Regions from separate parts of the Actinokineospora lacus genome, predicted to be linked through region 2. Evidence: riboswitches for the same ligand, from Rfam matches in the RefSeq annotation. Region 2 holds a riboswitch; each other region holds the start of a gene.
The links. A riboswitch is a leader RNA that binds a small molecule or an ion and turns the genes downstream of it on or off. The one in region 2 is predicted to bind cobalamin.

Region 1: another riboswitch for cobalamin. It lies ahead of ACTG9Q_RS30905 (putative cobaltochelatase); the one in region 2 lies ahead of cobN (cobaltochelatase subunit CobN).
Region 3: another riboswitch for cobalamin. It lies ahead of ACTG9Q_RS24065 (LPXTG cell wall anchor domain-containing protein); the one in region 2 lies ahead of cobN (cobaltochelatase subunit CobN).

The regions. Positions count from the first base shown of each region.
Region 1 is NZ_JBQERA010000017.1:73,386-80,655, forward strand. It holds gene ACTG9Q_RS30885 (SulP family inorganic anion transporter) at 1-1,112, opposite strand, end outside; gene ACTG9Q_RS30890 (cobalt-precorrin-6A reductase) at 1,374-2,093, opposite strand; gene cobM (precorrin-4 C(11)-methyltransferase) at 2,090-2,833, opposite strand; gene cbiE (precorrin-6y C5,15-methyltransferase (decarboxylating) subunit CbiE) at 2,830-4,026, opposite strand; cobalamin riboswitch at 4,130-4,254, shown strand; gene ACTG9Q_RS30905 (putative cobaltochelatase) at 4,310-6,301, shown strand; gene cobO (cob(I)yrinic acid a,c-diamide adenosyltransferase) at 6,313-6,927, shown strand; gene ACTG9Q_RS30915 (cobyrinate a,c-diamide synthase) at 6,921-7,270, shown strand, end outside.
Region 2 is NZ_JBQERA010000012.1:6,772-14,041, forward strand. It holds gene cobN (cobaltochelatase subunit CobN) at 1-2,982, opposite strand, end outside; cobalamin riboswitch at 3,031-3,160, opposite strand; gene ACTG9Q_RS26060 (precorrin-3B synthase) at 3,202-4,347, shown strand; gene ACTG9Q_RS26065 (precorrin-8X methylmutase) at 4,344-4,964, shown strand; gene ACTG9Q_RS26070 (precorrin-2 C(20)-methyltransferase) at 4,961-6,466, shown strand; gene ACTG9Q_RS26075 (anthrone oxygenase family protein) at 6,609-7,157, opposite strand; gene ACTG9Q_RS26080 (hemerythrin domain-containing protein) at 7,236-7,270, opposite strand, start outside.
Region 3 is NZ_JBQERA010000010.1:127,952-135,221, reverse strand. It holds gene ACTG9Q_RS24075 (CbiQ family ECF transporter T component) at 1-875, opposite strand, end outside; gene ACTG9Q_RS24070 (hypothetical protein) at 872-1,729, opposite strand; gene ACTG9Q_RS24065 (LPXTG cell wall anchor domain-containing protein) at 1,756-3,006, opposite strand; cobalamin riboswitch at 3,080-3,213, opposite strand; gene ACTG9Q_RS24060 (RipA family octameric membrane protein) at 3,215-3,700, opposite strand; gene ACTG9Q_RS24055 (amidohydrolase) at 3,751-5,346, shown strand; gene ACTG9Q_RS24050 (DUF397 domain-containing protein) at 5,343-5,525, opposite strand; gene ACTG9Q_RS24045 (helix-turn-helix domain-containing protein) at 5,531-6,364, opposite strand; gene ACTG9Q_RS24040 (hypothetical protein) at 6,482-6,676, shown strand; gene ACTG9Q_RS24035 (FAD-binding oxidoreductase) at 7,165-7,270, shown strand, end outside.

The sequences.
Region 1 (7,270 bases), on a different contig from region 2:
AGGTTGTCGGTGGCGACCACGACGGCGACGGTGACGGCCATGACGGCGATCTCGCCCGCGGGCATCCGCCGCAGCGTGGCCGGGGCGACGCTGTGCCAGTCGAAGGTGCCGACCGCGACCAGCACCATCACCGCGACCAGCGCGGCCATCGGGATGTCGGAGACCACCGGGCCGAACACGACGCACAGCAGCATCAGGAACACCCCGGCCAGGAACGTCGAGAGCCGGGTGCGCGCGCCCGCGACCTTCACGTTGATCATGGTCTGGCCGATCATCGCGCAGCCGCCCATGCCGCCGAAGAAGCCGGTGACGACGTTGGCCACGCCCTGCCCGATCGCCTCGCGGGTCTTGTTGGAGCCGGTGTCGGTGATGTCGTCGACGAGCTTGGCGGTCATCAGCGACTCCATCAGCCCGACCAGCGCGAAGGCGAACGCGTACGGCGCGAGCAGGGCGAGGGTGTCGAGGGTGAACGGCACGTCGGGGATGGCGGGCACCGGCAGCGCGTCGGGCAGGGCGCCCTTGTCGCCGACGGTGGGCACCGCGATGCCCGCGGCCACCGTCAGCGCGGTGAGCGCCACGATGGACACCAGCGGCGCGGGGACCGCCTTGGTGAGCCTGGGGAACAGCACCATGAGCAGCAGCCCGGCGGCGAAGAGCGGGTAGACCGGCCACGGCACGTCGACCAGCTCGGGCACCTGGGCCAGGAAGATCAGGATGGCCAGCGCGTTGACGAACCCGACCATCACGCTGCGCGGCACGAACCGCATCAGCCCGGCCACCCCCAGCGACCCGAGCACGATCTGGAACACCCCGCCCAGGATCACCGTGGCGATGAGGTGCCCCAGGCCGTACTCGCGGGCCAGCGGCGCGACGACCAGCGCGATGGCGCCGGTGGCCGCGGAGATCATGGCCGGGCGACCGCCCACGACGGAGATCACCACGGCCATGGTGAACGAGGCGAACAGACCCACGCCCGGGTCGACCCCAGCGATGATCGAGAACGAGATCGCCTCGGGGATCAGGGCCAGTGCGACCACCAGGCCCGCCAGCACCTCGGTGCGGGCGACCTTGGGCGAGAGCCAGGCAGGGCGCGGCAGGGAGCTTGTTTTCAGCACGAGTTCACCAAACGTGTTCAGGTGAGGAGGACATCGGGGGCGACGTCGACCCCGGGAGAAGGCGGGCTGCTACAGGGAAGTCGCTACAGGAACCAGGAAACGGACCGGTCTCGTGGAGACTGGTCACGGCGGCGGGAAGACCCCGACCTGGCGGATGAGAACCACCCCTGGCATTCAGACGACCCGAGCGCCTGCCACCTTATGGCAGGGACGACCACAGCGACGAACGCGATGGCGCGTGTCTTTCCGAGATGTTGGTCACTGGGCGAGCCAGGCGACCGCCTGCGCCACCGTGGACACCGCGCGAACGGGCGGGGGCGCGGGCCGCTCCACCATCACCACCGGAATCCCGAGCCGCCGCGCCGCGGTGAGCTTGGCGGCGGTGAGCGGACCGCCGCTGTCCTTGGTGACCAGCACATCCACCCGGTGCGCCAGCATGAGCGCGACCTCGCCGTCCACTGTGTACGGACCGCGGGCGAGGACCACCTCGGCGGCGGCTGGCAGCGGCGGGTCGGGCGGGTCGACGCAGCGGACCAGGAACCACTGCGGGCACTGGGCGAACACCGCGAGCCCCTGGCGCCCGGTGGTCAGGAAGACGCGCTCCCCCAGGCCCGCGAGCACCGCGGCGGCGGTGGGCAGATCGGCGACCCGGTGCCAGAGGTCCCCTTCTCCCGCGCTCCAGCCTGGCCTGCGGAGCAGCAGCAGCGGCACGCCCGCCGCCGAAGCGGCCTCCGCGGCCGATGCGCTGATCCGCTCGGCGAACGGGTGCGTCGCGTCCACCACGGCGTCGATGGCTTCCTGGCGCAACCAGCCCGCCAGCGCGGTGGGCCCGCCGAAGCCGCCGACACGCACGCCGCCGACCGGCAGCTTGGGGTCCCGGACCCGTCCGGCCAGCGAGGTGGTCACGTCGTGCCGCGGGTGCAGGGCGGCGGCCAGGGCGCGTGCCTCCCCCGTGCCGCCGAGGATGAGGACCTTCACGGGCGGTCCCTGGCCGCGGAGTACAGGTGGCTGTCGCAGAAGTCCGGGGTCTCCAGGGCGCGGCCGACGACGATCACGGCGGTCCTGCGGATGCCCGCGGCGCGGACGGCGGCGGCGATGCCGTCGAGTGTTCCGCGCAGGATCAGCTCGTCGGGGCGGGAGGCGCGGGCGACCACGGCGACCGGGCAGTCGGGGCCGTAGTTGGGGATCAGCTCCGCCACCACCTCGTCGACGCGCTGGACCGCCAGGTGCAGGACCATCGTCGCCCGGCTGCGGCCGAGGGTGTCGAGGTCCTCCCCGGCGGGCATCGGCGTGGCGCGGGCGGCGGTGCGGGTGAGGATGACGGTCTGGGCCACGCCGGGCACGGTGAGTTCCCGGCGGAGCGCCGCCGCGGCGGCGGCGAAGGCGGGGACGCCGGGGCAGATGTCGTAGGGCACGCCCGCGGCGTCGAGGCGGCGCGCCTGCTCGGCCATGGCGCTGAACACCGACGGGTCGCCGGAGTGCAGGCGGGCGACGTCGTGGCCCGCGGCGTGCGCGGCCAGCATCTCGGCGACGATCTCGTCCAGGGTGAGGTTGGCGGTGTCGACCTTGCGGGCGCCGGGCGGGCAGACCTCCAGCAGCTCGGCGGGGACCAGCGCCCCCGCGTACAGGCACACCGGCGCGGCGGCGACGATGTCGCGCCCCCGCACGGTGATCAGGTCGGCCGCGCCCGGCCCGGCCCCGACGAAGTGAACGGTCACGACTCCTCCTTGACCACGTGCCACTGGGTGACCGCCCGCTGCGGCTTCCACGCGGTGAACCCGCCCAGCGGCTCGGCCCGCTCGACCGCCACCCTGGTCAGCGTCCCGCCGACCTCCGAGCGCCACCGCGCCACCAGCGCCTCGGACTCCAGGGTCACCGCGTTCACCACCAGCCGCCCGCCCGCGCCCAGCGCCGACCAGCACGCGGGCAGCACGCCGTCGGCGGTCACCCCGCCGCCGACGAACACCGCGTCCGGCCGGGGCAGTCCGCCCAGGACCGCGGGCGCCGCGCCGACGCGGACGTCCAGGGCGGGCACGCCCAGCGCGGAGGCGTTGCGCGCCGCCCGCTCGGCCCGCTCGGCGCGCGGCTCGACCCCGACCGCCCGGCACGCCGGGTGCGAGCGCAGCCACTCGATCCCCACGCTGCCCGACCCCGCGCCGATGTCCCACAGCAGCTCACCCGGCTCCGGGGCCAGGGCGGCGAGGGTCACCGCCCGCACCTCGCGCTTGGTGATCTGGCCGTCGTGCTCGTAGACGTCGTCGGGCAGCCCCGGCACCCGGGGCAGCCGCCGCGCGCCCCCGGCCGCGGCGCACTCCACCGCCACGACGTTCAGCGCGGGCGCCGTCCCGCTGTACTCCGCCGCGGCGCACGTGGTGATCCGCTCGTCCGGGCCGCCGAGGTCGGAGAGCACGGTGAGCGCGCTCGGCCCGAACCCCCGGTCCCGCAGCAGCGCGGCCACCGCCGCGGGCGTGTCCCCCGACGCGCTGAGCACCAGCACGCGCCGCCCCGGGTGCAGCGCCGCGTGCAGCCGGGCCACCGGCCGCCCCACCGCGGTGACCACCTCGACGTCCTGCAGCGCCCACCCCAGCCGCGCGCACGCCAGCGACGCCGACGACGGGTGCGGCAGCACGGCCACCTCGGTCCGCGCGCTCAGCTCGACCCCCACCCCGAACCACATCGGGTCACCGCTGGCCAGCACGCACAGCCGGGCCCCGCGGTGCGCGTCCAGCACGGACGGGATCGAGGGCACCAGCGGCGTCGGCCAGGTGACCCGCCGCGCCGCCACCTCTTCCGGCAGCAGCGCCAGCTGGCGCGGCGCGCCGACCACGACCTCCGCCTCCGCCAGCGCCGCGCGCGCGGGCGGGGCCAACCCCGCCCAGCCGTCCGCGCCGATCCCCACCACCGTCACCACGGCCGCACACGCTAACCGCACGCCCGCCGGAGATCCACGCCACGTGGCCTGGCCCACCCCCCGCGGGTCTGACACGATGCGGTGGACGAAAGCAGGGTGTGCGAGGAAACCGGTGCGAATCCGGTGCGGTCCCGCCACTGTGACCGGGGAGCGTCCCTCCCGCGCGTGCCACCGGGCCCCGGCCCGGGAAGGCCGGAGCGGGCGCGCTGATCCGGGAGCCAGGACACTCCGCCCTGCGTGACGCACCGACCCGGGCGCGGACCCGGAGAGTGAGGATTGCCGCATGCCCGAGACCGGGTACCCGTTCTCCGCCGTCGTCGGCCACGCCGACCTGCGCACCGCCCTGCTGCTCAACGCCGTCCACCCCGGCATCGGCGGGGTGCTGGTCCGCGGGGAGAAGGGCACCGCGAAGTCGACGGTGGTGCGCGCGCTCGCCGCGCTGCTGCCCGCGGTGGACGTCGTGCCCGGCTGCCGGTTCGCCTGCGACCCCCACGCCCCCGACCCGCGCTGCCCCGACGCCCCGCACGAGGGCGCGGACAGCAGGCCCGCCCGGCTGGTCGAGCTGCCGGTGGGCGCCAGCGAGGATCGCCTGGTCGGGGCGCTGGACCTGGAGCGGGCGCTGCGCGAGGGCGTGCGCGCCTTCCAGCCCGGCCTGCTCGCCGCCGCGCACCGGGGCGTGCTCTACGTCGACGAGGTCAACCTCCTGCACGACCACCTGGTGGACCTGCTCCTGGACGCCGCGGCGATGGGCCGCGCGCACGTCGAGCGCGAGGGGGTGTCGGTCTCGCACGCGTCGTCGTTCCTGCTGGTGGGCACGATGAACCCGGAGGAAGGCGAGCTGCGCCCGCAGCTGCTCGACCGCTTCGGCCTGACCGTCGAGGTGCGCGCCTCCCGCGAGGTGGACACCCGCGCGGAGGTGATCCGCCGCAGGCTGGCCTACGAGGCCGACCCCGCCGGGTTCGCCGCCACCTGGGCGCCCGCCGACGCCGACCTGGCCGCGAGGATCGCCACCGCCAGGGCCGCGCTGCCGGGGGTCGCCCTGCCGGACGCCGAGCTGCGCCGCATCGCCGCGGTCTGCGCCGCGTTCGACGTCGACGGGATGCGCGCGGACCTCGTCGTCGCCCGCGCCGCCACCGCGCACGCCGCGTGGCGCGGCGGGGACCGGGTCACCGAGGCCGACGTCGAGGTCGCCGCCCGGCTCGCCCTGCCGCACCGCCGCAGGCGCGACCCGTTCGACGAGCCCGGCCTGGACGACAAGCAGCTCGACCAGGCCCTGCGCGACGCGGCGGCGGAAGCGGGCGACGACCCGGACCCCGACCCGCCGGGCGGTTCCCGGCCGGGCAGTCCACAAGAGACAGATCAGCAAGGGGACGACTCACAAGAGGCCAAGTCGCAGGAGACAAGCTCGCAGGAGAGCAAAAAGCAGGCGCCCCAGGGCGACGGCGAGGGCAGGCACGCGGGCGCGCCCGACGCGGGGTTCACCGCCAGGCGCCTGGAGATCGCCGGGGTCGGCGACGGCGCGCCCGGCCGCCGCTCCCGCTCCCGCGCGGGCGGTGGCCGCACCCTGCGCGCCGCCCCGCGCGGCGCGGGTGTGCACCTGGTCGGCACGGTCACCGCCGCCGCCCCGCACCAGCGCGCCCGCGGCCGCACCGGCACCGCCCTGGAACTGCGCCCCGAGGACCTGCGGCGCACGGTCCGCGAGGGCCGCGAGTCCAACCTGGTGCTGTTCGTGGTCGACGCCTCCGGCTCGATGGCCGCCCGCAAGCGGATGGCCGCGGTGACCGGCGCGGTCGTCTCCCTGCTGCGCGACGCCTACCAGCGCCGCGACAAGGTCGGCCTCATCACCCTGCGCGGTAAGGAGTCCACGCTCGCGCTCCCCCCGACCTCCTCGGTCGAGGCGGCCGTGGCCCGGCTGCGGGACCTGCGCACCGGCGGGCGGACCCCGCTGGCCGACGGCCTGCTCAAGGCCCGCGGCACCCTGGCCGCCGAACGCCTGCGCGACCCGCGCCGCCGCGCGCTGCTCGTGCTGGTCACCGACGGCCGCGCCACCGTCGCGGCCCGCCCCGGCGGCGACCCGCTGGCCGACGCCACCCGCGCGGCGGCCCTGCTCGCCCGCGACGGCGTGGCCGCCGTGGTGGTCGACTGCGAGAGCGGCCCGGTGCGGCTGGGCCTGGCCGAGGGGCTGGCCCACGCCCTGGGCGGCACCGGGGTCCGGCTGGCGGACCTCTCGGCGGACGCGGTCGCGGGCGTGGTGCGCGCGGCCCGCGCGGCATAAGGAGAACCACGGTGCCACAGGGCAAGCCCGAGGCCGTCCCGGACGACGGCAAGACGACCAGGCAGCGCCGCAACCGCCCGCTGCTGCTGGTGCACACCGGCGAGATGAAGGGCAAGTCGACCGCGGCGTTCGGCATGGCGCTGCGCGGCTGGAACCAGGGCTGGGACATCGGGGTGTTCCAGTTCGTCAAGTCCGCGAAGTGGCGCGTCGGCGAGGAGTCGGCGTTCCTGGCGCTGGGCAGGCTGCACGAGCAGACCGGCGAGGGCGGGCCGGTGCAGTGGCACAAGATGGGCTCGGGCTGGTCGTGGTCGCGCAAGGCGGGCACCGAGGTCGACCACGCCGAGGCCGCCCGCGAGGGCTGGCGGGAGATCGCCCGCAGGCTCGCCGCGCAGGAGCACGACCTCTACGTCCTCGACGAGTTCACCTACCCGCTCAAGTGGGGCTGGCTGGACGTCGACGAGGTCGTCGCCACCCTCACCGGGCGCCCCGGCCACCAGCACGTGGTGATCACCGGCCGGGACGCGCCGCCCGCGCTGGTCGAGGCCGCGGACCTGGTCGCGCACATGGCGAAGGTGAAGCACCCGATGGACGCGGGGCAGAAGGGGCAGAAGGGGATCGAGTGGTAGCCCGCCTGGTCATCGCGGCCCCGGCGTCGGGCAGCGGCAAGACCACCGTGGCCACCGGCCTGATGGGCGCGCTGCGGGCCAGGGGGCACGCGGTCGCGCCGTTCAAGGTCGGCCCCGACTACATCGACCCCGGCTACCACACGCTCGCCGCGGGGCGGCCCGGGCGCAACCTCGACCCGAACCTCGTCGGCGAGCACCGGGTCGCGCCGCTGTTCCGGCACGGCGCCCTGGGCGCGGACATCGCCGTGATCGAGGGCGTGATGGGCCTGTTCGACGGGCGGATCGAGAACGGGTACGGCTCCACCGCGCACGTGGCCGAGTCGCTCGGCGCCCCGGTGGTGCT
Region 2 (7,270 bases):
CGCCCCGTCGAGGCCGCGGCCGTAGGCGAAGCCGCCCCAGACGGCGTAGACCTCGGCGAGGTCGCGGTCGTCGCGCCAGTTGTGGCTGTCGATCAGCGGCAGCAGCCCCGCGCCGTACGCGCCGGGCTTGGAGCCGAAGATGCGGGTGGTGGCCCGGCGCTCGCCCACCCCGTCGGCGCGGACGTGGGCGCGGACGTAGTTGTCCTCATCGGACTCCTCCAGCCCCGCGACGAGCCGGACGGCGTCGTCGAGCAGGTACACGACGTGCGGGAAGGCGTCGCGGAAGAAGCCGGAGATGCGGATGGTGACATCGACGCGCGGGCGGCCCAGTTCGGCGAGCGGGATGACGTCGAGACCGCTGACCCGCCGCGACGCCGGGTCCCACACCGGGCGGACGCCGAGCAGGGCCAGCACCTCGGCGATGTCGTCGCCCGCGGTGCGCATGGCCGAGGTGCCCCACACCGACAGGCCGACCGAGCGCGGCCACTGGCCGGTGTCGGCGCGGTAGCGCTCCAGCAGGGAGTCGGCCATCGCCGACCCGGTCTCCCAGGCCAGCCTGCTCGGGATCGCCTTGGGGTCGACGGAGTAGAAGTTGCGCCCGGTGGGCAGCACGTTGACCAGGCCGCGCAGCGGGGAGCCGCTGGGGCCCGCCGGGACGTAGCCGCCGTCGAGGGCGTGCAGGACGTTGCCGATCTCGTCGGTCGTGCGGTCCAGGCGCGGGACGACCTCGGTGGCGCCGAACGCCAGCACGCGGGCGACCTCGGTGTTGGCGGCGCCCAGCACGTCGGCGATCACCGCGTCGACGGCGTCGGGGTCCCAGGCGCGCTCGTCCATGGCGCGCACCAGGGAGCGCGCGGTCGCGTCGACGGTGTCGACGGTCGTGCGGTCGGCGCCGTCGACCAGGCCCAGCGCCTCGCGCAGGCCGGGCAGCGCGGCGACCTGGCCCGCCCACATCTGCCGGGCGGAGAGCATCGCGGTGACCAGGTTGACCCGCGCCTCCCCCGACGGGACCTCGCCGAGCACGTGCAGGCCGTCGCGGATCTGCACGTCCTTGATCTCGCACAGCCAGCCGTCGACGTGCAGGAGGAAGTCGTCGAACTCCGCGTCGTGCGGGCGGTCGGCCAGGCCGAGGTCGTGGTCGAGCTTGGCGGCCTGGATCAGCGTCCAGATCTGGGCGCGGATGGCGGGCAGCTTGGCCGGGTCCATCGCCGCGATCGAGGAGTACTCGTCGAGCAGCTGCTCCAGGCGGGCGATGTCGCCGTAGGACTCCGCGCGGGCCATCGGCGGGACGAGGTGGTCGACCAGGGTGGCGTGCGCGCGGCGCTTGGCCTGGGTGCCCTCGCCGGGGTCGTTGACCAGGAACGGGTAGATCAGCGGCAGGTCGCCCAGCGCCGCGTCGGAGCCGCAGGCCGCGGACATGCCCAGGTTCTTGCCGGGCAGCCACTCCAGGTTGCCGTGCTTGCCGAGGTGGATGACCGCGTGCGCGCCGAAGTCGGCGGCGATCCAGCGGTAGGCGGCCAGGTAGTGGTGGCTGGGCGGCAGGTCGGGGTCGTGGTAGATGGCCACCGGGTTCTCGCCGAATCCGCGCGGCGGCTGCACGATGATCACCACGTTGCCCGCGCGCAGGGCGGCCAGGACGATGTCGTCGCCGTCGACGAACAGCTCGCCCGGGGCCTGCCCCCAGTGCCTGCTCATGCTCTCGCGCAGCTCGGCGGGCAGGGTGTCGAAGTACTCGCGGTAGGCCGCGGCCGGGATGCGCACGGGGTTGCCCGCGAGCTGCCCGGCGGTGAGCCAGTCCGGGTCGAGGCCGCCCGCGGCGATGAGGGCGTGGATCAGCGCGTCGCCGTCCTGCTCGGCCACGCCGGGCAGCTCGCCGACGTCGTAGCCCGCCCGCGCGAGCGCGGCGAGCAGGCGCACGGCGCTGGCGGGTGAGTCCAGGCCGACGGCGTTGCCGAGGCGGGAGTGCTTGGTCGGGTACGCCGACAGCACGATCGCCACCTTGCGCCGCGACGCGGGCACGTGCCGGAGCCGGGCGTGCGCCACGGCGATCCCCGCGACGCGGCGGGCCCGCTCGGGGTCGGCGACGTAGACCGAGAGCCCGTCCTCGTCCTGTTCCTTGAAGGAGAAGGGAACGGTGATGATCCGGCCGTCGAACTCCGGCACCGCGACCTGGGTGGCCGTGTCGAGCGGGGACAGCCCGTCGTCGCTGTCGGCCCAGGTGGCGCGGTCGCTGGTCAGGCACAGCGCCTGCAGGATCGGGATGTCGAGCGCGGCGAGCGCGCCGACGTCCCAGGCGTCGTCGTCGCCACCGGCCGAGGCGTCGGCCGGGCGGGTGCCGCCCGCGGCGAGCACGGTGACGACCAGGGCGTCGACGGTGCCGAGCAGGTCGAGCAGGTCGGCGGGCGCGGTGCGCAGGGAGGCGCAGAACACCGGGACGGGCACGCCGCCGCGGTCCTCGACGGCCTCGGCGAGGGCGTCGACGAAGGCGGTGTTCCCGGCGATGTGGTGGGCGCGGTAGTAGAGGACCCCGACGCGGGGACCCTCGGCGCTTCGCGGCGCGCGCTCCAGGTGCCCCCATACCGGCAGCTCGACTGGCGGGGCGAAGCCGGTGCCGGTCAGCAGCAGGGTGTCGGACAGGAAGTGGTGCAGCTCACGCAGGTTGTCCCGGCCGCCGTGCGCGAGGTACCGGTGCGCCTCGGCGACGACGCCGCCGGGCGCCGTGGAGCACCGCATCAGCTCCGCGTCCGGGGCCTGCTCGCCGCCGAGGACCACGACGGGCAGCGCCCCGGCGAGCAGGGCGTCGAGCCCCTCCTCCCAGGCGCGGCGCCCGCCGAGCAGCCGCACGACGACGGCGTCGACCCCGTCGAGCAGGGCGGGCAGGTCGGCGGGGCCGGTGCGGGCCGGGTTGCCCAGCCGGTAGTCGGCGCCGGAGGCGCGCGCGGAGAGCAGGTCGGTGTCCGAGGTGGACAGCAGCAGGATCATGGCGCCCTTCCTGGGGTCCTCGCCCCGAGGTAGTGGGTCGCGACGGCGGAGTGTCCTGGCTCCCGGATCGTCGTTCCCCCTGGCCTTCCCTCTCGGTGGCCGCAGTGGTGTGACCCACAGCAGGGTTCGCTCCCCGGTGACAGTGGCGGGACCGCGCCGGATTCACACCGGCTTCCTCCAGTTGCCGTCGCCTCGTCGGGCTCACCTTATATTCGGTCCGTGTCTGTCCAGAACCGCCGCTCGGGCGGCGACGCCTGCCCCGGTGCCATCGACGTGCACCAGGCCGCCGACGGGGGTCTGGCGCGGGTGCGCGTGCCCGGGGGTCTGCTGACGTCGGCGCAGCTCAGGGTGCTCGCGGCGGCGTCGGCGGAGCTGGGCTCCGGCGGCCTGGAGCTGACCTCGCGGGCCAACGTCCAGCTGCGCGGGCTGGGGCCGGGCGCGCCGGTGGAGCTGGGGGCGCGGCTGGCGGCGGCGGGGCTGCTGCCGTCGGTCTCGCACGAGAAAGTGCGCAACATCATGTCCTCGCCGCTGGGCCCGGTCGGCCCGGCCGCGGCGCTGGACTCCGCGCTGTGCGCGGATTCCCGGCTGGCAGCGCTCCCGGGCCGGTTCCTGTTCGCGCTCGACTCCGGCGCGGGGGACGTGGCGTGGCTGGGCGCCGATGTCGCCGCGCTGCCGACGGCCGCGGGGGTCGCCGTGCTCCTCGGCGGGCGCGACCACGGTGTCCGGGTGTCCGCGGGCGAGACCGTCGAGGCCCTGCTGACGGCGGCGCGGGCGTTCCTCGACCTCCGGGCCGGGCAGTGGCGGATCGCCGAGCTGGGGCCTGCGGTGGCGACGATCGCCGCCCGGCTGGGCGCCGGTCCCGTACGCCTGAGGCCAGGAGTGCCGCCCGCCTCCGGACCGCCCGCCTCCGGACCGCTCGGAGAGGTCATCGCCGATGGCGGGCCCGCGGTCGGCGCGGCCGTGCCCCTGGGACGGCTGGACGACCGCCAGGTCCGCGTGCTGGCCGAGGCGCCGTACGTCGTGGTGACGCCGTGGCGCGGCGTGGTCGTTCCCGGCGCGTCGCCGCGCGCGCTGGCCGCCGCAGGCCTCCTGGTCGACCCGGCCGCGCCCGGCATCGGCGTGACCGCGTGCACCGGGCGGCCGGGCTGCGCGAAGTCCCTCGCCGACGTGCGCGCCGACGCGCTGGGGATGCCGGTCGCCGGGCGGCCGGTGCACTTCGCGGGCTGCGCGCGCCGCTGCGGGCGGCCCGCGGGAGATGTGGTCGACGTCGTCGCCGTCACCGGCGGCTACGAGGTCGACGGCCGGGCGGTGCCCGGCGGGCAGGCGGTCGCCGCGGCCGCCGGACTCAGGCAGGAGCACGAGTGAGCGACTACATCCGGGACGGGGCGGAGATCTACCGCCGCTCGTTCGCCACCATCCGGGCGGAGGCCGACCTGGCCGGGCTGCCACCGGACGTGGCGCGGGTCGCGGTCCGCATGATCCACGCGTGCGGCATGGTCGACCTGGTCGACGACCTGGCCTACGCCGCCGACGTGGTCGCCGCGGCCCGCGCCGCCCTCGACGCGGGCGCGCCGATCCTGTGCGACGCGCGGATGGTGGCCTCCGGGATCACCCGTGCCCGGCTGCACGCGGACAACGAGGTCGTGTGCACGCTGTCGGACCCCGCCGTCCCCGGCCTGGCGGCCGAGCTGCGCACCACCCGCAGCGCGGCGGCCATGGAGCTGTGGCGGCCCCGGCTGGCGGGCGCGGTCGTGGCGGTCGGCAACGCGCCGACGGCGCTGTTCCGGCTGCTGGAGATGGTCTCGGCGGGCGCGGGCGCGCCCGCCGCCGTGCTGGGCGTGCCGGTCGGCTTCATCGGCGCCGCCGAGTCCAAGGAGGCGCTGATGGAGTCCGGACTGCCCTACCTGGTGGTGCGCGGCAGGCGCGGCGGCAGCGCGATGGCCGCCGCGGCCGTCAACGCGATCGCGAGCGACGCCGAATGACCGGCACCCTCTACGGCGTCGGCCTCGGGCCCGGCGACCCGGAACTGGTCACGGTCAAGGCCGCCCGGCTGATCTCCGCCGCCGAGGTGATCGCCTACCACAGCGCCCGGCACGGCCGCTCCATCGCGCGCGGGGTGGCCGCGCCGTACCTGCGCGAGGGGCAGATCGAGGAGCAGCTGGTCTACCCGCTGACGGTGGAGACCACCGAGCACCCCGGCGGCTACGCGGGCGCGATGGCCGACTTCTACACCGAGAGCGCCGCGCGCCTGGCGTCGCACCTGGACGCGGGCCGCGACGTCGTGGTCCTCGCCGAGGGCGACCCGATGTTCTACGGCTCGTACATGCACATGCACAAACGCCTGTGCGACAGCTACGACACGGTCGTGGTGCCCGGGGTGACGTCGGTGAGCGCGGCGTCGGCGGTGCTGCGCAGGCCGCTGGTGGAGGGCGATGAGGTCCTCACCGTGCTCCCCGGCACCCTGCCCGCCGAGGCCCTCGCCGAGCACCTGGCCGCGACGGACTCCGCCGCGGTGCTCAAGCTCGGCCGCACGTTCCCGAAGGTCCGCGCCGCCTTCGCCGCGGCGGGCAAGCTCGACCGCGCCCTCTACGTCGAGCGCGCCACCTGGGACACCGGCCGCGTGCTCCCGCTGTCCGAAGTGGACCCGGACACGGTGCCCTACTTCTCCCTGGCGGTGCTCCCCAGTCCGCTCAACGACTCCGCTCCCCCACTGCCGACGGGGGCACCGGTGGCAGGCCGCGGCGAGGTGGTCGTCGTCGGCCTGGGCCCGGCGGGCCGCCCGTGGCTCACCCCGGAAGCGCAGGACGCCCTGGCCGCCGCCGACGACCTGGTCGGCTACACGACCTACCTCCGCCGCGTCCCGCCGAACCCCCGCCAGAGCCGCCACCTCTCCGACAACCAGGTCGAGGCCGAGCGCGCCGCCTTCGCCCTCGACCTGGCCAAGCGCGGCAGGCGCGTGGCCGTGGTCTCCTCGGGCGACCCCGGCGTCTTCGCCATGGCCACCGCGGTCCTGGAGGCCGCCGACGATCCACTGTGGAAGGACGTGCCGGTCCGCGTCCTGCCCGGGGTCACCGCCGCCCACGCCGTCGCCGCCCGCGCGGGCGCCCCGCTCGGGCACGACTACTGCACCATCTCGCTGTCCGACCGCCTCAAGCCGTGGGAGGTCATCACCGGCCGCCTGCGGGCCGCGGCGGCGGCCGACTTCGCCATCGCCGTCTACAACCCCGCGTCGAGGAGCCGGACCTGGCAGCTGGCCGAGGCCCGCGACCTGCTGCTGGAGTACCGCTCCCCCGAAACCCCGGTCGTCATCGGCCGCGACGTCGGCGGCCCCCAGGAGTCCGTGCGGGTCGTCGACCTCGCCGACCTCGACCCGGCCACAGTGGACATGCGCTGCCTGCTGCTGATCGGCAGCTCGCAGACCCGGGTGCACACCCACGGCGGCAACCCGGTCGTGTACACCCCGAGGACGTACCCGAGAACCTGAGCCCCAAGAACCTGAGCCCTGGGAACCTGAGCCCCGAAAACCTGAAATGACGCTCCGGGCGCCCAGCCGCCGACGCGGCTGGGCACACCCGGACCGTCTTGTGCGGGCGGCCCCACTCTGGGCGGCCCTGTTCCAGTCAGCCCTACTCCGGGCGACCCTGCTCCGAGCGACCCTGCAGGGTCAGCGACCGGCCCAGGCAGCCCAGCGCCAGCACGCAGGCCAGGGTCCTGGGCAGGTGGGCGGCGTTCCACGGGTCCTCGAACGCGGCCCGCACGCCCGCGGCGTCGGCCATCGCGGCGACGTCGCCCGCGGCGGCGAGCTTGTTGTTCAGCGGGACGTTGACGCCCATGGTGATCACCACGGCGACGATGTAGAGCCCCAGGGCGGCGATGGTCCAGCGGAGGGCGGCGCGGCGGCCTTCCTTCAGCTGCAGCAGGGCCGCCGCGCCGGTGAAGACGAACGAGCCGAAGAAGATCGACCCGAAGGCGCCGTTCTCGATGGCCCGGTTGATGCCCTGCATCGACGCGACGAACGTCCGGTCGTCGGTCTTCGACAGGCCCGGCATCACCGAGACCGCGAAGGCGAAGAACAGCCCCGCCATCAGGCCGATCGACATCGTGGCCAGCCACAACAGCGGGCCGGTCAGCTTCCCCCCGCCGCGCACCCGCGGCAGATCACGCACTTGCGCCATGTCATCCCTCTCCGTCTCGACACCGCGGACCCTGTCAGGCCGCGGTCCGCCCGGGTACCGCCGGGAGGCGGCACGCGGTCACCACCACTTCCACTGGCGGTGGTAGTTCCAGC
Region 3 (7,270 bases), on a different contig from region 2:
ACGCCGGGCGCGGTCCAGCGGTCGGGTCGGTAGCGGGTCCGCAGCACCCGGCGCGCGCCGACGCGCAGCCCCGCGACCGCGAGCCCGACGCCCACCAGCAGCATCGGCAGCCCGACGAACCCCGGGGCGCTGGCGTCGAGCAGGCCGTACGCCCCGACGCACAGGCCCAGCAGCCCGCCGACCACCAGCGCGGAGGTGAGCAGCCGGGTGCGCCGCGGCTGCCCGGCGGTGCGCCCGTAGCCGCGCGCGTCCATCGACGCGGCCAGGGTGAGCGAGCGGTCCAGGGCGTCCTCCAGCACCGGCACCAGCAGCGTCCGGATGGCCCGCCGCCCGCGCACCGGGTCGCCGCGCAGCGCCCGCGCCCGCCGGACGTCGCGCGCGGCCACGGCCAATTGCGGGGCCACCGTCAGCGCCACCACCACCGCCACGCTCACCTCGTAGAGCGCCGCGGGCAGCGTCTTGAGCAGCCGCTTCGGGTTGGCCAGCGCGTTGGCCGCGCCCACGCAGCCGAGCAGCACCGCCAACTGCAACCCCAGGTACACCGCGTGCGCCACGCCCTCGGCGCTGACCGGACCGCCCAGCCGGATGCCGCTGGCCCAGTCCGGCAGCGGCGCCTCGGGCAGGGTGAACAGCACGGTCGGCCCGGTGACGCCGCCGACGAGGATGTGGACGAGCACCCGGATCACGATGACGATCAGCCCCAGCTTGAGGAACATCCCGTAGGCCGAGGCCCAGGGCGCGTTCGACCGGCAGCGCATGACGACGTAGGCCGCCACCACCGCGACCAGCGCCAGCAGCAGCGGGTTCGTCGTGCGCCCGGCCACCGCGGCCAGGCCGAGCGCCCACAGCCACCAGGCCCCGGGGTGGATGGTCACAGGTCGGCCTTGGCCCGCCTGCGCGCCGCGCCGATGGCCAGCCCGGCGAGGACCGCCACCACACCGCCGCCGACCAGGAACGAGACCATCCCGCTCCCTTCGCCGGCTGCTTCACCAGCGCTGGGCTCGATCTCGGCGGTCACCGGGCCTGTCGAGGTCGTCCCAGTCGTCTCGGTCGTCCCAGTCGCTGTCTCGGTCGCTGGGGCTCCGGAGGTCGCCGTCGCGCTGGTCGAGGACACCGCGGTTGACGTCGGTGTGCCCGGCCGGCCGGAGATCGGCGGCTGACCCGGGGGGCGCTGCGTCGGTTCCGCCGTGCCGGCGGGCTGGGCAGGCGGCGCGGCGGTCCGCGTGGGCGGTTTCGGCGCGGGCTGCGCCGGGGGCGGCGGTTGGGGGGCCGGGGGCCGGGGCGCGGCGGGCGGCGGGGTCGCGGGCGGCCTGCCCGCGCCGAACGCCCAGCCCTCGACCGTGCCCGGCGCCGGGTCGCGGGAGCCCGCGCCCGTCGAGCTGTAGACCCACGACCCGCCCCGCACGGCGTACCAGTACGACCAGTACGCCGTGGCCGGGGACGGGTTGACGCACGGGTCGCTGGCGGGCTTGCCGGAAACGCGGCACACCAGACCCGGCTGCCTGCTCGCGAACGTGTACCCGTAGCCCGCTCCGCTCAAGGCCCGCAGGCCACTCGACGGGTCACCCGGCGCGCACCCCACCTGCGCTCCCCCGCCGAGCGAGGCGAAGTCGACGACCACGGTCACCCCGGTGGTCCCCGAGCAGGCCGCAGCCGCCGCGGCAGGCGCCCAGACCACTGTGGACGCCGCCGCGGCCAGCACGGCCAGCGCGGCGGAAGACCGGCCCACGAGAGAGTGGCCCACGAGCGGGCGGCTCACGAGAGGCGTCGGCGTCGGCCGAGCAGCAGCAGACCGGCGCCGCCGAGGACGAGCAGCCCGCCGACCCCCACGGCGGGACCCACCTCGACACCGGTGTTCGCCAGGTCGTCGGTGTCGGCGATGGGGGCCGTGGTCGTGGTGGTGGGCGCGGCGGTGGTCGTCGGCGCCACGGTCGTCGCGGTCGTGGCGGTGGTCGAGGTCGTCGCCGGGGGCGCGGTGGTCACCGTGGTCGTCACCGGCGGGGCGGCGCAGGCGAGCACCGGGGCCGTGGCCGACGCGCCGTCCGCGCTGACCTTGTCGAGGGACACCCCGGTGATGCCCGCGATGGCCTGCGAGGTCGCCCGCGCGGCGGTCGCGGCGGCGAAACCGCTGGCGTCGTAGGCAATGGCGCCGCGGTCGGCCGCGACACCCGTGCAGCCGACCTGGCGGCCCAGCAGGTACGCGACGGCCTTGTCCGCGCTCGCCGCGCGCCCGCCCGCGGCGAGCGCGGTGGCGGCCAGGCCGGTGCTGTTGGCGTTGACGCCCGGCGTCGGGCCGCTGCCGGGGAAGCCGCCGTTGGCCTGCTGCTTGCCCGCCAGCCAGTCCAGCGCCGCGGCGGGCTCCCGGCCCACGGCGACGAGCGCCTGCACGGCGTACCCCGTGGTGTCCACATCGGACGCGCACGGCGCCTTCTCCAGGTACAGCGGGAAACCGCCGTCGGGGCACGCGCTGCCCGCGAGGTAGTCGACGGCGGTGGCGGGCGCGCCGCCGGACCGGTGCAGGGCGAGCACGGCCAGCGACTGGGTGATGCCGTTGCTGAAGTCGCCGTAGGCGGACTTGTCGGTGAACCGCCCGGACGGCGCCCGCAGCGCGGTCAGCCGGGCGATCAGGTCGACCCCGGCGAACGCGGCGGGGTCCTCGCCCTGGGCCTGGGCGACGAGGGCGAGCTTGGCGTGCGCCCCCGCGTACGCCTCGGTCGTGCCGTCGCCCAGGTAGGCCGCGGCGTTGCCTGCCAGCCACTCGGTCGCGGCGGCGGCGTGGTCCTGCGCGGCGCCGCCCGCGTCGAGGGCGAGCACGACGTCGGCGGTGAGGCCGTGGTCGGGGTAGGCGGTGCCGTCGAAGACGGTCTCCATGTGGTCGCCGCCCGTGAGCTGGCGGGCCAGCCAGCCCGCGGCGGCCCCGGCGGGCGCGGGCCCGTCGTCGGCCACGGCGACCGGAGCGGCCCCCACCAGCAGGAACAACGCGATAGCGGCGATACGCCCGCTCATCTCACGCCTCTCATCCCAAGGCGCGAACGAAGCCCGGTGCCCGGGACTCCGACCCGCTGTCCTCGACGGTGTCCGGAGCAGCCCGCGCCCGGCGGGTGTTCGGGCTCGCCACCGGTGGTGGCCTACCGTTGCGGGTCAGCGCCGGACTTCGACCGGACTTCCCCCGCAGGACGCGGTTTGCGATTACTCGAGCGCTGATGATACTTGCTCAGGCGAACATCGCGGCGATGAATCCCATGACATAGAGCACGCCGAAGGAGAGCGGGACCCACTGCTCCAGGTGCGTCAACTGCCAGTACGTCGAGCGGTCCGTGCCGTGCTTCAACGCCGTCCACTCGGCGTTCCAGTACGGCGAGGCGGGCAGGCGCTCCTCCAGCATCCCCACGACCTGGTACTTGGCCTTGCTGAGCTGGCGGTAGGAGCGCACCAGGTAGAACCAGGCCGCGCACTGGGTGATCAGCGCCAGCAGCGGGAGGGCCAGCCACCACTCGCCGTCGGTGGGCTTGCCCGCCCAGAACACGCCGAACAGGGTGAACACCGAGCTGTTGAGGGTGAGGAAGAAGGTGTTGGCCATCGAGCGCCGGGTGCCGATCCGGTCGGCCATCTCCACGTAGATCCGGTACTGCTCCAACACGAGGGTCCGGTACTCCGGGGTCGACTCCGCCTCGCCGTTCCACAGCCGGATCTCGTCCATGCCCCACCCCGTCCACCGCGCCGTCCCTGCCCGCCGGGGACTATATCGGGGTGATCGATGTCGACATCGTGTTCTCCGGCGGCACAGTGTTCACCGGCGGCACCATGGGTATCGGCGGCACCGTGGGGACCGGCACCGTGGGGACCGGCAGGACCACGGCCTTGGCGGTCCGCGACGGGGTCGTCCACGCGCTCGGTGACGCGGCGCTGGCCTGTCGTGCGGCGCTCACCGTGGACCTGGCGGGCGGCGTCCTCATGCCCGCCTTTGGCGACGGCCACGCCCACCCCATCCTCGGCGGCCTGGAGCGTCAAGGCCCGCTCGTCGCCGACTGCGCGAGCGTCGCGGAGATCGTCGAGGCCGTGCGGGCCTACGCCGCGGCCAACCCCGACCTTCCGTGGATCGTTGGGGCGGGCTACAACCCCACCCTGGCCCCCGGCGGCGTCTACGACGCCCGCTGGCTCGACGCCGCCGTCCCCGACCGCCCGGTGGTCCTGCGCGCGGGCGACTACCACGCCCTCTGGTGCAACTCGGTCGCCCTGGACCGCGCCGGGGTGGTCGACTCCGACGTCGAGGGCATCGTCCGCGACCCGCTCGGCACCCTGCGCGAGTGGGCCGCCTGCGACCTGGTGCTCCGCCTGGTCCCGGACGGGCGGGACCTGCGCGCCGCCGTCCGCCACGCGACCGAGTCCTACGCCGCCGCGGGCGTCACCTGGGTCCAAGACGCCTGGGTCGACCTGGACTCCGGCTTCACCGACGCCTACCTGTCCACTCCCGGCCTCCGCGTGGCCCTCGCCCTGCGCGCCGACCCCGCCTCGTGGCGCGACCAGCGCCCCCTGTTCCAGGCCGAACGCGCCCGGGTCAACGGGCTGGCCTGTGGGCTGGTCACCGCCAACACGGTGAAGTTCTTCACCGACGGCGTGATCGAGACCGACACAGCGGCCCTCCTGGCGCCCTACGCCCACTCGTGCACCCACGGCGCCCCGGTCTGGCCCCGCGCCGAGCTGCCTGCGGCGGCTGCCGCCTTCGACGCCGACGGCTTCCAGCTGCACCTGCACGCCATCGGCGACGCGGCCGTGCGGCTGGCCCTGGACGCCATCGAGCACGCGGTCGACACCAACCCGCCCCGCGACCGCCGACCCGTGATCACCCACATCCAGCTGGTCGACCCCGCCGACCTCCCCCGGTTCAGGAGGCTGGGCGTCATCGCGAACGTCCAGCCGTTCTGGGCCCAGCTCGACCCGGCCCAGACCGAACTGACCATCCCCCGCCTGGGCCCGGAGCGCGCCGCCACCCAGTACCCCCTGCGGACGCTGGCCGCCACCACGCACCTGTCCTTCGGCAGCGACTGGCCGGTCGACTCCCTCAAGCCCCTCGACGGCATCCAAGTGGCCACCACCCGCCAGACCCTCAACGGTGAACCGCCAGGCGGCTGGACCCCAGGTGAGCGCCTGACCCCCGAGACCGCCCTGGCCGCCTACACCTCCGGCCCGGCCTACCAGGCATTCGCCGAGCGCGACCGAGGAACCCTCGCGCCGGGCAGGCAGGCCGACCTGGTCCACCTGTCCGCCGACCCCACGACAGCCGAGCGCCCCGCGAGCATCGCGGTGCTGGGCACCTGGCTCGCGGGGCGCAGGATCTGGGGCTAGGGGGTGAGGAACCCGCCGCGCACCGCCCGCACCAGCGCGGACGCGTCGGCCGAGAGCACGGGTCCAGCCGGGTTCTTGCTGTCCCGCATCGCATTCAGCGTGTGTGCCAGCTCAACACACGTCGTGTGGTCCGAGAAGGTGGACTTCCGCCACCGCGCACCGCTTCGAGCGGACCCCATCAGGTCTATGCCTCCATTCCATCGACAAGATCGGCGATGACCTCGGCCGACCGCGTCGGTGACATCGCCATTTCCGTCATCCTGTCCGCAGCCGACGCGAATCGGCGCACGTCGGCGGGCTCCCACAGCTCCACGGCCGCCGCCAGGTGTTCCAGATGGACGATCGGGGAGGCACTGGGGAACTCGATCAGAACGAACGGGCCTGCCAGGTGCGGCCAGAATCCGCCTCGATGGGTCTCGATCAACTGGATGGAGACGTTCGCCAGGTCAGCCATCTTCAGCAGGTGGCGAAGCTGGTCAGCCATCACATCGCGCGGCGCGACCGGCGTTGTCAACACGTCATCGGCGATCAGGGCTCGCAGCAGCACCGGCTCCCGCCCGCGAAGAACGTCCGCGCGCCCCATCCGCAACGCGACCATCTTCTCCACGCCAGGCCCGGAGCCAAGGGTGGCGCGGGCATAGTCGCTGGTCTGCAACAGGCCGGGGATCACCAACGGGGACACGGTGGTGATGCGCCGCGCCGCCCGCTCCTGGTCGATGAGCTGATCCAGGTGGGCACGGCCGGACGAACTCGCGACCAGCTCACCGGAACGCTCCGAGGCGACGCGCCACTTGCCCAGCACCCGCTCCCGACTGTCGCCCACGACGTCGAGCGCGTCGAGCACGCGCAGGAGGTCCCGCTCGGACGGCGTGCGCTTCCCAGCTTCCCACAGCGAGACCGTCGCGTTGTTCACGCCAAGCCGCGCCGCGAACTGCCGCTGCGACAAGACCACGTTCTCGCGGGCGATGCGCAGCTCGGCACCCAGTTCGCGAGCGGCGGCACGGGCGTTGACGGACATGTATCAGAGCCTAGTTGGCCACCAGCACGGGCTTCCTGTCCCCCAATCGGGGAATTGTCGCTCTTGCTGTCATCAGTCAAACTGTTGACGTCAACACAGCAGGCAAGGAGATCTCACATGGGCCGGTGGACCGTTCAGGACGACATCGATGACACCGACGTCCTCACCATCGATGTCAGGTCGGGATACCTGTTCATGTGGACCGAGGGCGTGTTCACCACCAAGAACCCGGAGGCGGCCCGGGACCTGCGCCGCAAGATCGGCCTGGCGATCGGCGAGATGCTGGCCCACCACGAAGGCCCCACCACATGACCGGCCCGCTCCGCTGGCTGCGCTGCCGCCAGACCCGACGCCGCTGGAACGCCAGCCCCGCTCTCCCGCCACGCCGCCCCCACACCACCCGCCACTCGGCGCAGGCACGCGCCCTGCCCCTCGACCTGACCGGACTCGTCGTCCGGCGACCCCAGCCCCCGGCCGGTGCGGACACTCCCCCAGCCCTCCCGCACCGGCCGGGCTCCACAATGGAATGACCCACTGGAATGACCTGACACTGTCGGGCTCAAACTCCCACAGACAACGGCACCCGCCTTGGCGAGGGTGGTCCAGTCCCCTCGCCAAGACGGGCCGTTGCCCGGATGGACGAACTGCCGCCCTTCCCCGACGACGTTCGATCCGAGCGGCATGACCTTATCACGGGCTCGAACGTGCGTTCGACACCTCCGTCCCAACTGCGCACGATCGCGGATGACCTCCTGGGAGCCCGGGGGTCACGCTGGCGCGGACCGGACAGGAGATCGCCGATGACGACGCTCGACGGCGGGCTGGGGCGTCCTGGCGACGCCGTGTTCGCCGAGGCGGTCCGCACCGCCAACCTGGCCGCGCCCCCCGACCCGGCAGCGGCGGTGA